DNA from 2 places in the Priestia sp. YIM B13552 genome. Region 2 is predicted to be linked to the other one. Evidence: riboswitches for the same ligand, from Rfam matches in the RefSeq annotation. Region 2 holds a riboswitch; the other holds the start of a gene.
The links. Region 2 has a riboswitch for S-adenosylmethionine ahead of ACFX40_RS15130 (Na+/H+ antiporter NhaC family protein). Riboswitches for the same ligand answer to the same signal wherever they lie in the genome.
Positions count from the first base shown of each region.

Region 1: it holds a riboswitch for S-adenosylmethionine, as region 2 does, so the genes downstream of both, ACFX40_RS02875 (hypothetical protein) here and ACFX40_RS15130 (Na+/H+ antiporter NhaC family protein) in region 2, are expected to answer to the same signal.

Region 1 is NZ_JBHZOU010000001.1:564,268-572,068, reverse strand. Features, by position in the region: gene ACFX40_RS02890 (methyl-accepting chemotaxis protein) at 1-1,077, shown strand, start outside; gene ACFX40_RS02885 (GNAT family N-acetyltransferase) at 1,281-1,793, shown strand; gene ACFX40_RS02880 (M20 peptidase aminoacylase family protein) at 1,834-2,988, shown strand; SAM riboswitch class I at 3,052-3,153, shown strand; gene ACFX40_RS02875 (hypothetical protein) at 3,221-3,463, shown strand; gene ACFX40_RS02870 (M20/M25/M40 family metallo-hydrolase) at 3,933-5,546, shown strand; gene ACFX40_RS02865 (VOC family protein) at 5,565-6,362, opposite strand; gene ACFX40_RS02860 (CotG/ExsB N-terminal domain-containing protein) at 6,510-6,905, opposite strand; gene ACFX40_RS02855 (GNAT family N-acetyltransferase) at 7,019-7,465, shown strand; gene ACFX40_RS02850 (hypothetical protein) at 7,511-7,741, opposite strand; gene ACFX40_RS02845 (MFS transporter) at 7,765-7,801, opposite strand, start outside.
Region 2 is NZ_JBHZOU010000003.1:588,173-595,973, forward strand. Features, by position in the region: gene ACFX40_RS15095 (DUF2339 domain-containing protein) at 1-818, opposite strand, end outside; gene ACFX40_RS15100 (hypothetical protein) at 992-1,228, opposite strand; gene ACFX40_RS15105 (hypothetical protein) at 1,328-1,771, opposite strand; gene splB (spore photoproduct lyase) at 1,925-2,953, opposite strand; gene ACFX40_RS15115 (transcriptional regulator SplA domain-containing protein) at 3,065-3,313, opposite strand; gene ACFX40_RS15120 (LacI family DNA-binding transcriptional regulator) at 3,399-4,358, opposite strand; gene ACFX40_RS15125 (hypothetical protein) at 4,483-4,611, shown strand; gene ACFX40_RS15130 (Na+/H+ antiporter NhaC family protein) at 4,651-5,961, opposite strand; SAM riboswitch class I at 6,047-6,153, opposite strand; gene ACFX40_RS15135 (ABC transporter permease) at 6,255-7,022, opposite strand; gene ACFX40_RS15140 (ABC transporter ATP-binding protein) at 7,015-7,801, opposite strand, start outside.

The DNA of each region.
Region 1 (7,801 bases), on a different contig from region 2:
ACTACCGTGTTCTATTTTATCATACGTCGCTACATAATTGCGGTTGAAAATTTGTCAAAAACAATGAAAGGGATTTCAAACGGTGATTTATCTGTAGATGTTGTTCCTTTGAAAGGGAAAAATGAGATTAGTACACTCATATCTTCATTTAATGAAATGATGACTCACATGAGAATGCTGCGTCAGAAAATAAGTAAAACAAAGAACACGGTCAGTCATTCCTCAGAGCAATTGCTTGCAAGCATGGAGGAAACAAAAACAGCTGTGACAGAAGTTACGATGTCTATTCAAGAAATTGCTGCGGGTTCTGATAAGCAGTTGCTAAATGTGGTTGAAACCGAGCAAGCTATGGTGGATATGGCCAAACTGCTTCAGAAAATGACTGATCATTCTTCAAAGGTACAACAATCGATGAACAGAGCCTCTGAACATGCTTCCACTGGCAATGTTTCGGTGAAAGAGGTGACGAATCAAATGAATAAAATCTATGAATCAGTTAAGATATCCACCAGTGAAGTAAAGGGACTCGAAGATCGTTCTACAGAGATTGGACGAATTATTGACACGATTACAAGAATTGCTGAACAAACAAATCTTCTTGCACTTAATGCTGCTATTGAAGCTGCAAGAGCTGGGGAACATGGAAAAGGTTTTGCTGTAGTAGCAGGGGAAGTACGTAAGCTAGCGGAAGAATCTAAAACGTCCGCTATACAAATCAGTCATCTGTTAAAAGAAATTGAAGCGCAGGCAAAGCAGGCTTATCAAAACATGGAAGTCAATACAGAAGAAGTCACACTTGGGATTGCCAGTGTCGAAGATGTAACGCAACAATTTTCCACAATCATGGAAGATGTCTTTGCTGCTCAAGAACAAATGAACAAAATGACAAGGGCAACAGGAGAGATTGATGGGTATTCGTTCAAGGTAATGGAGTCTGTCATGGGGCTTTCAGAGGTTGCCAAACAAGCAGCTGCTTATGCTGAAGAAGTAGCAGCGGCTTCACAGGAGGAATTAGCATCTATAGAAGAACTTGTAGTGTTGGCAGCTAATTTAAAAGCTACGGTAAGTGAGTCCTAAAATTTGTCTTGATATGTAACAAATACGCGCAGAAAACTGCGTGTATTTGTTTTATTTATACCCTTTATAGAAAACGATAAATAGAATTGACACGTTATAAAAGCAGTTGTATAGTGAGGCAAGGCGGCAGTCTGTCTTTTTTAATTCTTAGTAAACTTATAAGTTAAATAAAATATTTAAGCACTACATAAGGAGACGAAGAGATGAAAAATGAATTCCGTTTGGCAACAAATGACGACGCAGATAACTTATTGAACTTAACTCTACAAGCATATAAGCCTATTCGAGAGCTAGGCATTCCTTTCTTAGCAGCTACTGCTGATCTTGCTCTTGTTAAGAAAAATATTTCTCAAAACCTTTGCTATGTATATGAAGAAGATAAAAGAATCGCTGCAACTGTGTCTATACGAATGCCTTGGGGAGAACATCCAGGTCCGTTTGCAGTTCCGCATCTTTGGTGGTTTGCAGTAGACCCGTCGTTTGCCAGGAAAGGCGTTGGATCTAAGCTGCTGCATCTAGTAGAGGAAGAGATAATAAAAAATATGTTTAAATCACCAGGTGTGTCTTTAGGAACAGCAAAAGAACATCCTTGGTTAGTTGAGATGTATGAACGAAAAGGATATGTTCAAGCTAAAGAAAAGCACCTTGCAGAAGGTTATACGACCGTATTTCTTTATAAAAAATTCAATAAGGTACACTTTTGTCGTAAAAGATAAAGAAGTGATCCAAATTAAGAAATGTGAAAGAGTGATAAATATGACAGATCAATTACTACTAAACGAGTTAATAGACATACGCCGTGAGCTGCACCGGTTTCCAGAGCTTTCAATGAAAGAATATGAAACAACTAAACGTATTAAAAAGTGGTTAAAGCACTATGATATTTCTATAGCGGATACATTCCAATTAGACGTAGGGGCAGTAGCAGAAATTGTAGGAGGAAAGCCGGGACCTACTATCGCTATTCGAGCTGATATTGATGCGCTGCCAATTGAAGAAAAAACCAATCTGCCATTTGCTTCTGAAGTGAACGGTGTTATGCACGCGTGCGGTCATGATTTTCATACGGCTTCTATAATCGGAGCAGCTATCCTTCTTAAAGAGCGTCAGCAGGAGCTTTGCGGCACGGTTCGATTTATCTTTCAGCCAGCTGAAGAAACGGCTTCTGGGGCAAAAATGCTAGTTGAAAAAGGTGTGCTCGAAGGAGTGGAAGCGATATTTGGGATGCATAACAAACCGGATCTTCCTGTAGGAACCATTGGTATCAAACCGGGACCTTTAATGGCAAGTGTTGATCGTTTTGAAATTGACGTCAAAGGAGTAGGAGGTCACGCGGGTATTCCTGAAAAAACAATAGATCCGATTGCTGCTGCTGGTCAAATTGTTACTAGTTTACAAACCATTGTCAGCCGTAATCTCAGCCCCTTTCAAAATGTTGTTGTCAGCATAACTCAAATCCATGGAGGGAGCTCGTGGAACGTCATTCCTGACAAAGTAACGCTTGAAGGAACGGTGCGTACCTTTCAAGAAGAAGCAAGAGAAAAAATACCGGCTCTTATGAAACGAACTGCTGAAGGGATTGGCGCAGCTTTCGGGGCTTCAGTAGACGTTAAATGGTATCCATATCTTCCTGTAGTCAACAATGATGATACGCTGGAAAAACTGGCTACTAAAGCGGCAGAGGATCTTAGTTACCAAGTCGTAGAAGCTGAACAATCGCCTGGAGGAGAAGATTTTGCCGTATATCAGCAGCATGTACCAGGATTTTTTGTATGGATGGGTACAGCTGGAGAATATGAATGGCACCATCCTTCTTTTTCATTAAATGAAGAGGCATTGCTTGTAGCAGCTTCTTATTTTGCTAATCTCAGTTTTCATTTTTTGAATTCATTCCATTACCGAAAAAATTAAAATATTTTTATTTTTCTATTTACGCGGATGAAATTGTTTGATAAAATAAATTTTAAATTAAAAAAGTTATCACGAGTGGACGAGAGATCTGGCTCTTTGACTCCACAGCAACCTACGAATGTAAGGTGCTCCTACCAGCAAAGCATGTGCTTTGGGTGATAAAACGGGTGAAAAACTCATTTTGCATCAAAGCAAAATGAGTTTTTTTATTTTTCTAAAAGGAGAGGGTTTTATGAGTCATACAGCAGTTGCAGCACATACAGGAGAGAAAGCATTAAAGGAAGCAGTGAAATTATTAGGAAAGCATTATCAAGTAGCTTATCGTGAGTTAGAAACATTTTATGAAATTGTGGTCGAAAACCATGTTCGTACATATGCTGTAGGCATAGATATTAAAGATGTACAAAAAGCAAATGAACTAGAAATTTATTCATCATGCTGTTCCAAGCTTGAGCGAGTAGGCTGTCTTTTATAGAAAAAGTCTGCTCGCGCCTCTATTTTTTAAGTGGTTTTAAATAGAAAGCATGGTTTTTGACAAGCAAAGAATCTGGTGGGTATAATCAATACTCACTAGGTTTTAAAATTGATCGTAAATTGTCGAAATTTTTACACAAATTAAAGGTTACATTCGAAATGAATTGTGGTATGTTATAAAACAAGAATATTTTATGAAAGGAGCATTGAAATGGAAATGTCTCTTGAACACGGAAACGATGCAGGAAGCGAACAGCTTATTGATCGTATCCTAGACTTTTTAGAAGATGACCAAAAGTAAAAAAAGAGTGTGCGGTGCTATCCCTAGCCGCGCACTCTTTTTTTATCATGTGTGTAAAGGCAGCGCCATACTATGATACATAGGGATAGAATGAAAGGGTCTCTGTCAAAGGGATTGACGAATGGTTTTGTTTGATAGAAAATTTAGAAAAAGGAAAGAGATGAAGGGTATGTCGAACAAAACATCTTTGTATCAAACAAAAGAACAGTTAAAAAAACTTGTAAGCGAATTGGTTTCTATACCTAGCGTGACAGGAACGATGGCAGAAGTTGAAATGGCTGAATCGATAGCGTCGTATTTATTGAAGCTGCCTTACTTTCAAAAAAACGAGCAAGTCGAGCTTCATTCAACAGGAGACGGACGATCGATTGTCACAGCTTTTGTTCAAGGGAAAAATACGAATAAAACAGTTGTACTCGTAAGTCATTACGATGTAGTGGATGTACAAGATTATGGACAGTGGAAAAAGGATGCTTTTCACGCTGATACATTAACGAGTACTTTTTATAACCATATGGAACAAGTTCCGGCGCACGTACAAAAAGATATGATAAAAGGAGACTGGCTTTTTGGCCGAGGAACGATGGACATGAAAGCAGGCATTGCCCTGCATATCAGTATGGTTGAACGAGCATGCAACGGAGAGTTTGACGGAAACATCCTGCTGCTGTCGGTACCGGATGAAGAAGTAAATTCGCTTGGGATGAGAAAAGCAGTGCCTGTTCTTTTAGAACTTGCCCGCAAACATCAGCTGGATTTTTCTCTCATGCTAAATGCAGAACCGGTGTTCAGCCGCTATCCTGGAGATCAAACGAACTATGTGTACTCAGGATCGATTGGGAAGATCATGCCAAGCTTTTTGTGTTATGGAAAAGAAACTCATGTAGGGGAACCGCTAGCTGGTTTAAATGCTAATTTACTAGCTTCTTATTTAACAAAAGAAATAGAATTAAACGTTGATTTTTGCGAAAAAGTAAGAGATGAAACGAGTCCACCTCCTACGGTGCTGATACAAAAAGATTTAAAAGAAGAGTATTCAGTTCAAGTTCCGCACTCTGCCGTTGTCTTATTTAATTTATTTATGTTAAACCGCTCTCTTAAAGAAGTAACAGATCTGCTGTTGAAATCGGCTGACAAAGCGGCTTTGAATGTGAAAAAACATTATAATAAAGCTGCTAGGCAGTACGCTGCGGGAATGGAGAGTTCATCTCTTGACGTGAACGTATGGACGTATGAAGAACTTTATACTCATGCAGTCAAACAGCACGGTGAAAAATATGTGCAAGAAATGGAAGCAGCACTTTTGGCACAAGAGGATGATGATAGAAATAAAACCATTAACTTAGTAAACTCTCTAGTTGGTTTATGTAAAGAAGCAGCTCCGATGATGGTCTTATTTTTTACGCCGCCTTTTTATCCGGCCGTTTGTTCACATGATGACCCCTTTGTACAAGAGATTTTGTCAAACGTACAGGCAACTGCCAAAGAGCAGTTCCAAGTGGAGCTAGTTGAACAAAGTTATTTTGGCGGAATTTCGGATTTAAGCTATGCCAGCCTGCAGCATCCGCTTCAAACATTTAACACATTAGTAGCCAATATGCCGCTATGGAATAAAGGGTATCATATCCCGCTAGAAGAGCTAGAGGAGCTGAAGATGCCGGTGCTGAACATTGGACCGCTGGGAAGAGATGCGCATCAATGGACCGAAAGATTAGACGTTCAGTATTCCTTTGAAATTTTGCCTCATTTCATTTATCAAGCTATAAAAGAAGCGCAGAAATAAACATCCGCCTGCGGATGTTTATTTGTTGAATTTAAAAGAAGCTCCTTGTACGGTAATTTGTTGCGGTGTTAGAGCGTGATCCAATTCAACCAAAAATGGACGCTCTCCAACTTTTTTTAATGTATCATGGACAACACCTTGTGTTCCGCTGCAAAAAATAAGGTTTCCTCCATTGACATATAGTTTTTGACAACGTGCATCAAGCAAAGAGTCTTTGTAGCTTTCGCCAGACTGAACGTCCAGCAGTTTCGTCCACTTGCTGATGGATTCTTCGAGGTTATGTACAGCACAGTAAATATTTTTTAGCTGCAGCTGACCAGCTTGGTGAGAAGAAAGATCTGCTAGCTTTGGCTTGCGTTTTTCTTCTGGTTCACCCCATTCAATAAAAAAAGGAAGAGGCAGGGAATCGTGATCAGCTTCAATAAAACACATTTTCCATTGAAGTCTTTCTCCATCATTGGTTTGGCGAGAACCCGCTACAGGACCTTTTACAGTGACGTTCTTGTTTTCCAGCTCTTTTATCAGCAAATCCATATCATCTGTACGAAGTGCAAATCGGCCAAAATGACCAACCGGTGTATGTTCGTTAACAAGCTGCTGAATAAGGTCATTATCTGTAACGTTTTGAGCTAACGCGATATCTCTAAGCCCAAGCCATTCAATATAGCTGAGGTTAAAATAAGCCAACGTGTTAAAAGTGCCCCATTTTTCATGGATGCCGCCTTTAATGACATGTATTCCGTATTTGTTTAGTTCTTTCTGAGCTTTAATAGGGTCAGGTGAAAAATGAACAAGATGATCAAAAGATAAGTGCATGGATAGGCCTCCTTTTAAGAGAGATTCTTTCCCATTATTATACGTTGTTTTCCTTTTCAAGAGGAGTAAAACGAATGATTATGTAAAATGAAAATCTTAAAAAAAGCAAGCCGCGTATGTTTTAAACTCGACTTGCTTTAGATTTAGTTAGCGACGACAGCCATGCCCCTTATAGCAGCAGCCAAATGATTTGTTAAACCATGGATATGAGCAGCAAGGTGAACCGCAGCGACAGCGGCGACGGCTAGAACGGCGAGTAGAACGACGAGTAGAACGGCGAGTAGAACGACGAGTAGTGCGGCGAGTAGTGCGGCGAGTAGAACGGCGAGTAGAACGGCGAGTAGTGCGACGAGTAGAACGGCGAGTAGAACGACGAGTAGAACGGCGAGTAGAACGGCGAGTAGAACGACGAGTAGAACGGCGAGTAGAACGACGACGAGAGCGCCTGTGAAGAGCAGTTGGCTCTTGGTACATAAATGTTTCAAGCTCAGTAGAAGCAATCGCTTCTGTTGCTTCTCTAATTCTTTCAGCAGTGATATGCATATAAACACCTCCTGGCTAATTCGGTACATAATACAATATGTACAAGGAAGGCGTTTGGATATAGTGAAAACATGGAATTTGTCTAAATTTGTGAAAGAAATGGAGTGGTTTTCATGCTTCAAATCCTCGAACATCAAAGAGTGGATATTGCTCTTCAAATAGTAGCTGTGCAAATAGAAGCTTATCAAGAAGAAGCAAGGCTCATTGGTTTTTCAGATATTCCTCAGCTTACAGAAAGCAAAGAAGATATTATGAAAAGCAAGGAAGTGTTTATCGGAGAAATGATTGAAGGTAAGCTAGCAGGAGTGCTGTCGTTTGAAATAGAAAATGAGCGATTAACGATTTGCCGCCTTGTTGTGCGTCCTCATTACTTTCGAAAAGGAATCGGAAGCCGTCTTTTAATACATGTACTTCAAAGATATTCTGAATGTGAATGTATGGTGTCTACAGCCGAAAAAAATATACCTGCGATTAAGCTATACGAAGCTCATCAGTTTTCAATTATAAAACGTACTGCAGCTACTGATAATCTTGTGTTAGTAACGATGAAAAGAGATTGAGACATAGCTAAATTAATCCAAAGAACAATAAATGAACCACATGAGCTAGTAGAAATCGGCTGTTGATTTTCCTGCAAGACTTCGCTTTCCGCGGGCGGGCGCTGCGCCTTCTCGTTGCTTCCGCTCCTGCGGGGTCTCCTCTCTTCCGCTTATCCCGAAGGAGTCTCCGTCTTGCTGTTCAATCAACACAGCTAGCATACTCATAACAATAAAAAAATCCGAACGCGTTGGATTCTCCAGCAAGAATCTCGATTCATCGTTCGGATCTTCTTTCAACTAAAATAATATTGTCCCAGCCTCTACGATGAGAGTGTTTGCTCAGAATAATCTAGAGCT
Region 2 (7,801 bases):
AAATGCTGAATAAGAATTGCCATACCTAATAACTCTTTTACACCATTATCACCGACAAACGAGTAATAAATGAGTAGCGTAAGATTTAATAGTACCGCGGAAAGAACATATAAAATTGAATATTTTTGTTTGATTGCCACATATAAAAAGGCAATATACAGAAGCGTTTCATAGCCAATGAAAACGAGCGCATTAGGCGAATTACTTTCAATAAGAAAAGGAACTAGTACGCCTCCAACCGCGCTAATAATACCTAATGCCTGTGAACGATAAAAGACTGTCGCGATAATCCCTAGGATAATCCAGCTCGCATTTAGTATAAAAGCAAGCATTGGTCCCGCTAAATGATACAGGCTATGCATCGCAAACGTCGTCAACATGAGGATAGGAATAGCTCCTCCTACAAGTACTTGCCCGAGCACCAACCTGCCCTTTTTAATTTGGAAATGACCTGTCACAGCAAAACCTATTGAAACAGCGAAACCGAGAACAACTTTTGCTTTTTCATTCATTAACCCATAGTCAGAGGCTGCTTTAAATCCCCATAGCACGCCAATAATAAATACAAAAATAAAAATTCTCGGCAGCCATGTTTGAAAAAGGACTTTTTCCCAATCAACGGGTTCTTCTATTGCCTGTGAGCTTTTAGCTGCTGTTTGAGCAGGACGTTTAGTCGTCTCCTCACGCTGCTTGGGAGGAGCGTGAACTGTTTTTGGTCTTGGAGAATTTGTTTTATATACGAGCGACTTTAGCCTGGCTACGTCTTCTTCTAAACTGCTTATTTTTCGTTCAAGTTCTTCTATTCTTTCTTTTTCCATATTTCCTCACCCTTTCTCTTTAAAGTATTTGTGATTTTTATATGTATATCTTACAGCACTTAACTATTATACCATTAAAAGGAATATCTCTTAGAAACATTCCATTTTAAGCAAAAAAAAATACAGCGCCCTTTTCAAAAGAAAAGTTCGTTGTATAGGATGTGCTGCATTTTTTATGTCACTTTCTCGCTGTATGTACTATGAAATCCCGCTTCGATGTGGGCTACTTGAAAGCTATGGTGACCAATTAAATATTTAACAATATCCACACGGTCAATTTTACCGGGCTTATTATTCATTGCTTCTCGCACCATAGATTGAAATGTTTCTTTGCAAAACTTCTTTTCATGAAGCAGAATCGTTTCACAATACTCTTCATGGTCTCCCTCTGAAATACGATAATAATGCATTTCTTTCACCCCTTTTTAATGTTATACCTATTACATACCCCAAATATTGCTATTTTAACAAATTAATTTTATTATTCTTTATTTTTCCATATATATGGTTTATAGGACAACGTTTCGAAACTCGTCGTTATAAATGCTAATTTGAAGCCGCTGAGAAAAACGTTCTTGTTCGATATATGTTTCAGGCATTAATCCAACAGGATATACCTTAGGGTTTTCGCCACTGCCTAATATGTATACATACATCTTTCCTTCGCTTGTATATCGAACTTTCGTCGAAATACCCCCTTGCCCTTGAAGAGGCGCATAAACAGCTCTTACATTATCTCTTATTTCTTTTACAAACCCATGCAGTTCAACATCAGAATCATAATAATGGTTTGCTTCATACAAGCCGTAAATACGAGACTTATCGATATCACACAATATGTTCCAAAATTCAGATAAATCTTCTTGGAACAACACTTGAATAAAATTCCGTGCAGCTTCTTGCTGTTCGTTTGTTAATTCTTTTGTTAGCGCAAACTCTTCATTTTTTAACATCTCAGTCACCTCCCTTTTGTATGTAATACGACAACAGATAAAAATAACCTCTTTTTTTCAACTTATTAGCAAGCAATTTATTTTTTTACATTAAAAATTGAAAAGTTATTTTGACTAAAGCGTCAGAATAACTTTTCAATTACTGTAGAATAATTACGTAAAATATTCGATTTTTGCATTCGGAAAATACTGATCAATGTAATACTCTAATGTTTCTCTTAATTCTTGTTCTTCATCTTTTGCGTATACATACTTTCCAATTCCGTAACGCCCCCATTTGTAGCGGCGTTCCTCTTCATTCATCTCAAGCTTTGTTTTCGGATAATTTTTCTCGATTACCCGTTTGGCCGGCTTGGTAAAGCGATGCTGAATCATTTCAAACGTAATATCATCTCTTGACTCCTCAGGTATAGAGGCGTCAAGCTTTTCAAACAACTGACGGTATCCCTCTTGCCAACCTTCATGAATGTAAATAGGCGCCACAATAAAGCCAAGTGGATATCCGGCTTTTGCAACTTTATTAGCAGCTTCAATCCGGTAATCAAGAGGAGATGTACCAGGTTCAAAGTTTTTTATAACATAATCTGCATTTATACTAAAGCGGAAGCGCGTGCGACCATTATGTTTAGCATCCAATAAATGATCCACGTGATGAAATTTAGTCACAAAGCGCAGTTGACCTAGTTCACTTTCCCCAAAATATTCAATCGCGCGCTTTAATGAATGTGTTAAATGGTCAATTCCTACGATATCAGATGTACAAGCCGCTTCAAATCGCGTTATTTGAGGGGCTCTTTCCTGCATATATTGCTCTGCTTGACCTAATATTTCTTCAACATTCACGTACGTGCGAATATATGGTTTGCTTCCCATTGTTGTCTGCAAATAACAATAGTGACAGTGCCCCATACACCCTGTTGCAAATGGTATTGCATATTCAGCTGACGGTTTAGATGTATCAAATTTCAATGTTTTACGCACGCCAACTACTAAAGTCGACTTGGCATTGCGGTATTTTTGCAAATCATTTTTTCCCGGTATATTACGCACTTGATTATGGGAAGTTGTTTGACGAATCTCAATTCCCATCTTCTCAAATTTCTCTTTTAATTGAACACCAAGCGGGTACTCCATTGCTCCTGGCTCAATATATACTAATTGAGGTACAAAAGGTTTTATCATCATGCACACTTCCTTTTTTCTAATACTAATAGCGTTTGAAAAATAAAAAGACTCTATCCTTGGTAATTATTTTTCAAACAAAAAAGACTCTCCGTTTAAGAGAGCCTTGCATCAGTCATATTGTTCATAATCAAATATCTTATTATACATTTTTTCAGCTTCTTCATACGTTGAATATACGGCATCATCTTCAGCTAACAAATGGTAAGACTCATGTAAAAACAGCGCCTTTTCACCTTTGTTTTCGGGATGTTCAACAATTTCAGCTTGATTAATATTCGCAACGTTTGCCGTATGAGGATTTCGGTAAATAACAAATACTTGATCTCCCACTTGATATTCTTTTTTCTCCACGATCATCATCCTTTTCTTCTTTCTTTACTCGTATGATGTCCGCTTTTGCTCATTTTATCCGGTAAAAACACCTCATGGCACCATCAAAAATTCATACGCTTTTACGCTCAATAAACCGAAAAGGGAGCTCAATTTTCTGAGGAGCCTTGCTTCCCACTAATGTAAAAAGCGTTTCTCCCATTTCCTTAAGAGGAAGTTCGATCGTTGTTATTTGTAAATAAGAAGAAAGCGGATGATTATCAAAACCAATGATAGCTAACTCACCAGGAACTGAAATACCCGCTTGTTCGCACTGAGCTTTTATTCCGATAGCTACTTGATCGTTTGTTACTAAAAGCGCCTGAGGCCGATTTTTCATCTGCACTAATTTTTCCACCACTTTTTCACCATCTGTCACGTTCAAACAGCCTTGAAAAACCCATTCCGGATGATAAGGCTGATTTATTCTTTCTACATATTCTTTGTATGCTTGTTGCCGCTGTTGACTATTCGTACCCGTCATTCTTCCAATACAGTAGCCAATATCCGTATATCCTTTTTCTTTTAAATACATAAGCGCCTGTTTAAAAGCTGCATAATGATCAACGTATACGGAGCGAATAGAACGATTCTGTACGTTTTCGCACACGGCTATCGGTCCGTACTGCTGATAATATTCAATCGTGCTCCAGCTGCTTGCTCTAGAACAAATAATCACTCCATCAACTTGCTTTGTTTTCAGCATATGAAGCGCTTCTTCTTCTTTTTTTACATCATAGTTCGTTTGACAAATAACAAGCTGATACTGCTTTTCTAACGCTTGAGATGCCACTCCTTCTAAAAGCAGACTAAAATACGGATGATTAATAAAAGGCAAGACGACGGCAATCATATTTGTTTTCCCTTTTGATAAGTGAACGGCATTAATGTTTTGTTCATAATTAAGTTCGTGAATAACCTGCTCTACCAGCCGGCGTTTTTCTTCTTTTACATACGGATGATGATTTAGCACCCGGGATACAGTCGAAACAGATACACCAGCTTTTTTTGCGATATCTCGGATATTTGTCATGTTTTCACCTTTTTCTCTTGCGCTGAAACGCGTTTCATACTTTATTCTCATTATAAAGTGAAACAGCAAGAAGCTAAACCCGTTACCATCGTGTTTTTATTCATTTACGTAAGGAGGTCATTTCATGGGTATTTTATTATTCATTTTATTATGCGGGATTGAAATTGGAGGAGCGGCTTATGCACTTAAACAGAACGAGACGCTTTGGAAGGAGTTAGATGATGAAAAGCCGACTGATTTTTTTAAACAGTAAAAAACCCTTAAAAAGAACATTCTTTTTAAGGGTTTGATATTACGCAGCTTCTTTAGATGACTTTGACTTTTTATTTAAACGAGGAAATCCAATTACAATTGCAATGACCCCGCAAACCGCTGTTAACATTGGGTAGAATGTAAATGGAATAATCTCAATCGGTGAAACTTTAGCAAATCCTGCTGCGAGAAGCATTTGTGCGCCGTAAGGGATAAGCCCTTGAACGCTGCATGAAAACAAGTCAAGCAGACTGGCTGATTTACGATTATCAATTGAATATTTATCAGAGATTTCTTTTGCTAACGGACCTGCTGTAATAATTGAAATCGTGTTATTAGCCGTCGCTAAATTAGTTAAACTTACTAGTCCAGCGATGCTGAATTCGCCGCCTTTTTTTGTTTGAATGCGTCGTGTTAATAAATTCAATAAGAACTGAATACCGCCGTTATAGCGAATAAGCTCAACCATTCCGCCGATTAGCAGAGATAAAATAATTAACTCTGACATTCCGCCAATACCTTCTGTCACAGTTTTAGCAAGAGAAGAAAGCGTGTAGCTTCCGTCAGCTAATCCAATCACGCCGGCTAGCACAATTCCTCCAGTTAAAATACTTAATACGTTTGCACCAAATATGGCAGCAACCAGTACGCCGACATAAGGCAAGATTTTAAACCAGCTAAAATCTTTAATTTCTACTGATGACGTATTGCCTAGCGTCATTACAAGCAATAAAATTACCGTAACAATCGCTGCAGGAAGGACAATAAAAAAGTTTACTTTTAATTTATCTGACATATTTGTTTTTTGCGTACGAACTGCTGCAATGGTCGTATCAGAGATTACGGATAAATTATCTCCAAACATTGCACCACCAACAACGGCAGCAATTGCTAATGTAATGGATACATGCGCTTGCTCACTGATTCCTACAGCGATAGGCCCTAGCGCAGCGATTGTTCCCATTGACGTTCCCATCGAAATTGAAATGAATGCGCCAATAACAAAGATTCCGACTACCACTAAGCTTTGCGGAAGCACAGACAGAGCTAAGTTTACCGTTGAATCAACAGCTCCCATGCCTTTAGCAACTTGAGAAAAAGCACCTGCTAAAATAAAAATAAGCACCATAATAATGATATCAGGATGCCCTGCTCCTTTAGCAAAACGCTCCACTTTTACATTAAGTGAATCTTTACGATTCATAGCCAGGGCCACAATGGCTGCAATAATAATGGCTACTAATACAGGAAGCTTATAAAAATCTCCCGTTATAATTCCTGATCCGACAAACAGGACTAAAAAGACGCCCAGCGGTAACAGCGCCCAGCCGTTTCCTTTTTGTTGTTCCATTCTTAACACCTCTTGTTTACGTAATAAAAAAAGACCTCTTCTTATTGATAAGAAGAGGTCTCTTATTTGTATCATAAGATTACCCTTCTCATCTTCCAAACGAAACATCGTCTGCTGGATTTGGCACCGCACTGCGTACAGCCAGTTGCCGAGACATCATAGGGCCAGTCCCTCCGTCTCTCTTGATAAGAAGTTTATAGTTGTTTTAAAAATAGTCTTTCACTACTGTAATCTCTTTTTATTTAATTGTCAAATGCTATTTTAGAAAAATATATAGTGCGAAAATTCTCACATCAATTAGCTACGTCTCGTTTTAAAAACGCTGCCCAAGCTACGCCCATAAAGAAGACAAAATGGGCAACTAAGATGAAAATGGAAAATGGAATCGTCATGCCGTCAAACAACGGCTTCATTCCGTCCATATACTGCACAAAGTTCGTGTTGGCAAATAATAAAAATTTCCCCCACCATAAACCTAGCTCTGATACCAGTCCTGTTACAGCTTTCGCGCCGATACTTACGACAATAGCTAGACTGGAAGCAAGCGCGCTGTTTCTAAATAAAGACGACAGCATGAATGCAAACGTCATCATCATAAACGTTTCCATATACGCACTGTCATACGTAAGCGTAATGTTTTTAAGCAGCTGTGCATCTCCTTCTAGACTGGTAAAGCCAAAGAACAATGCTCCCCATACAAATGAAAAAAGCAAATAGCTCAGTAAATAATATAAGCTAATTAAAATGAGAGTTAGGTACTTGGATGCTAAAATCGTTGAACGTCTAGCAGGGCGAATTAAGAGAAGCTTAATGGTACCTGCTTCAAACTCTTTTGCAACCATTGACCCTCCAACAGCAAGCGCGAAAAATTGAACGAGAATCAGCATACCTGAACTAAATGACAGGAAGTTCAAAATATTGTCTTCTGTTCCTGCACTGTTTGCTACTTTCTTCATTAACAGAGCCATACAAAGAGTTAAAATGCCGATTGTAATAAACGTGATTTTTGTACTTCTTTTGTGAAACCATTTCATGTGTTCATTTTGAATTAGCTTAAGCATGGTGCTCTCCTTCCGTAACGGACATAAACGAATCTTCAAGCGTCTCATACACAGGGGTAATTTGGTAGACTAAAATATCGCTGTCCACTAATTTTTTATTCACAGCTGGAATTTGCTCTTTTACAATCGCCACGTCGATACTATGTGATCTCATCGTTACTTCAAATTGTTGTGATAAAAGATCCGCTGCTTTTTGCGCATCAGACACTTCAAATTCTACGTACATTCCTTGATCTTGACGATTTGGAGATAAATCTTGAACGGCTTTTAACTCACCGTCTTGAATAATGCCAACGCGATCACATAATGCTTCTACTTCTTTTAATAAGTGGCTCGCGATTAAAATTGAAATTCCTTCTTCCCTGCAAAGCGTTTGTAAATATGTACGAAATTCTCTCATTCCCGCTGGATCTAGACCATTGGTTGGCTCGTCTAGTAAAAGCAATGCAGGCTTATGTAAAATAGCTTGAGCTACTCCTAAACGCTGTCTCATCCCAAGAGAATACGTCTTCACTTTTGCATGAATGCTGTTTTCAAGCTTTACTAAAGTAATCACTTCATCCAAGCGTTCTGATGTGATCCCTTCATGCATATTCGCAAAGTGTTTTAAATTTTGATAGCCCGTCAGATAATCATAAAACTCAGGGTTCTCAATAATCGCGCCAATTGATTTCATAGCTGATGTAAACTGTTCCTTTAAAGGAAACCCATTGACGGTAATTGTCCCTTTTGTTTCTTTAATGAGTCCTACGACGGTACGAATTAGCGTTGTCTTTCCA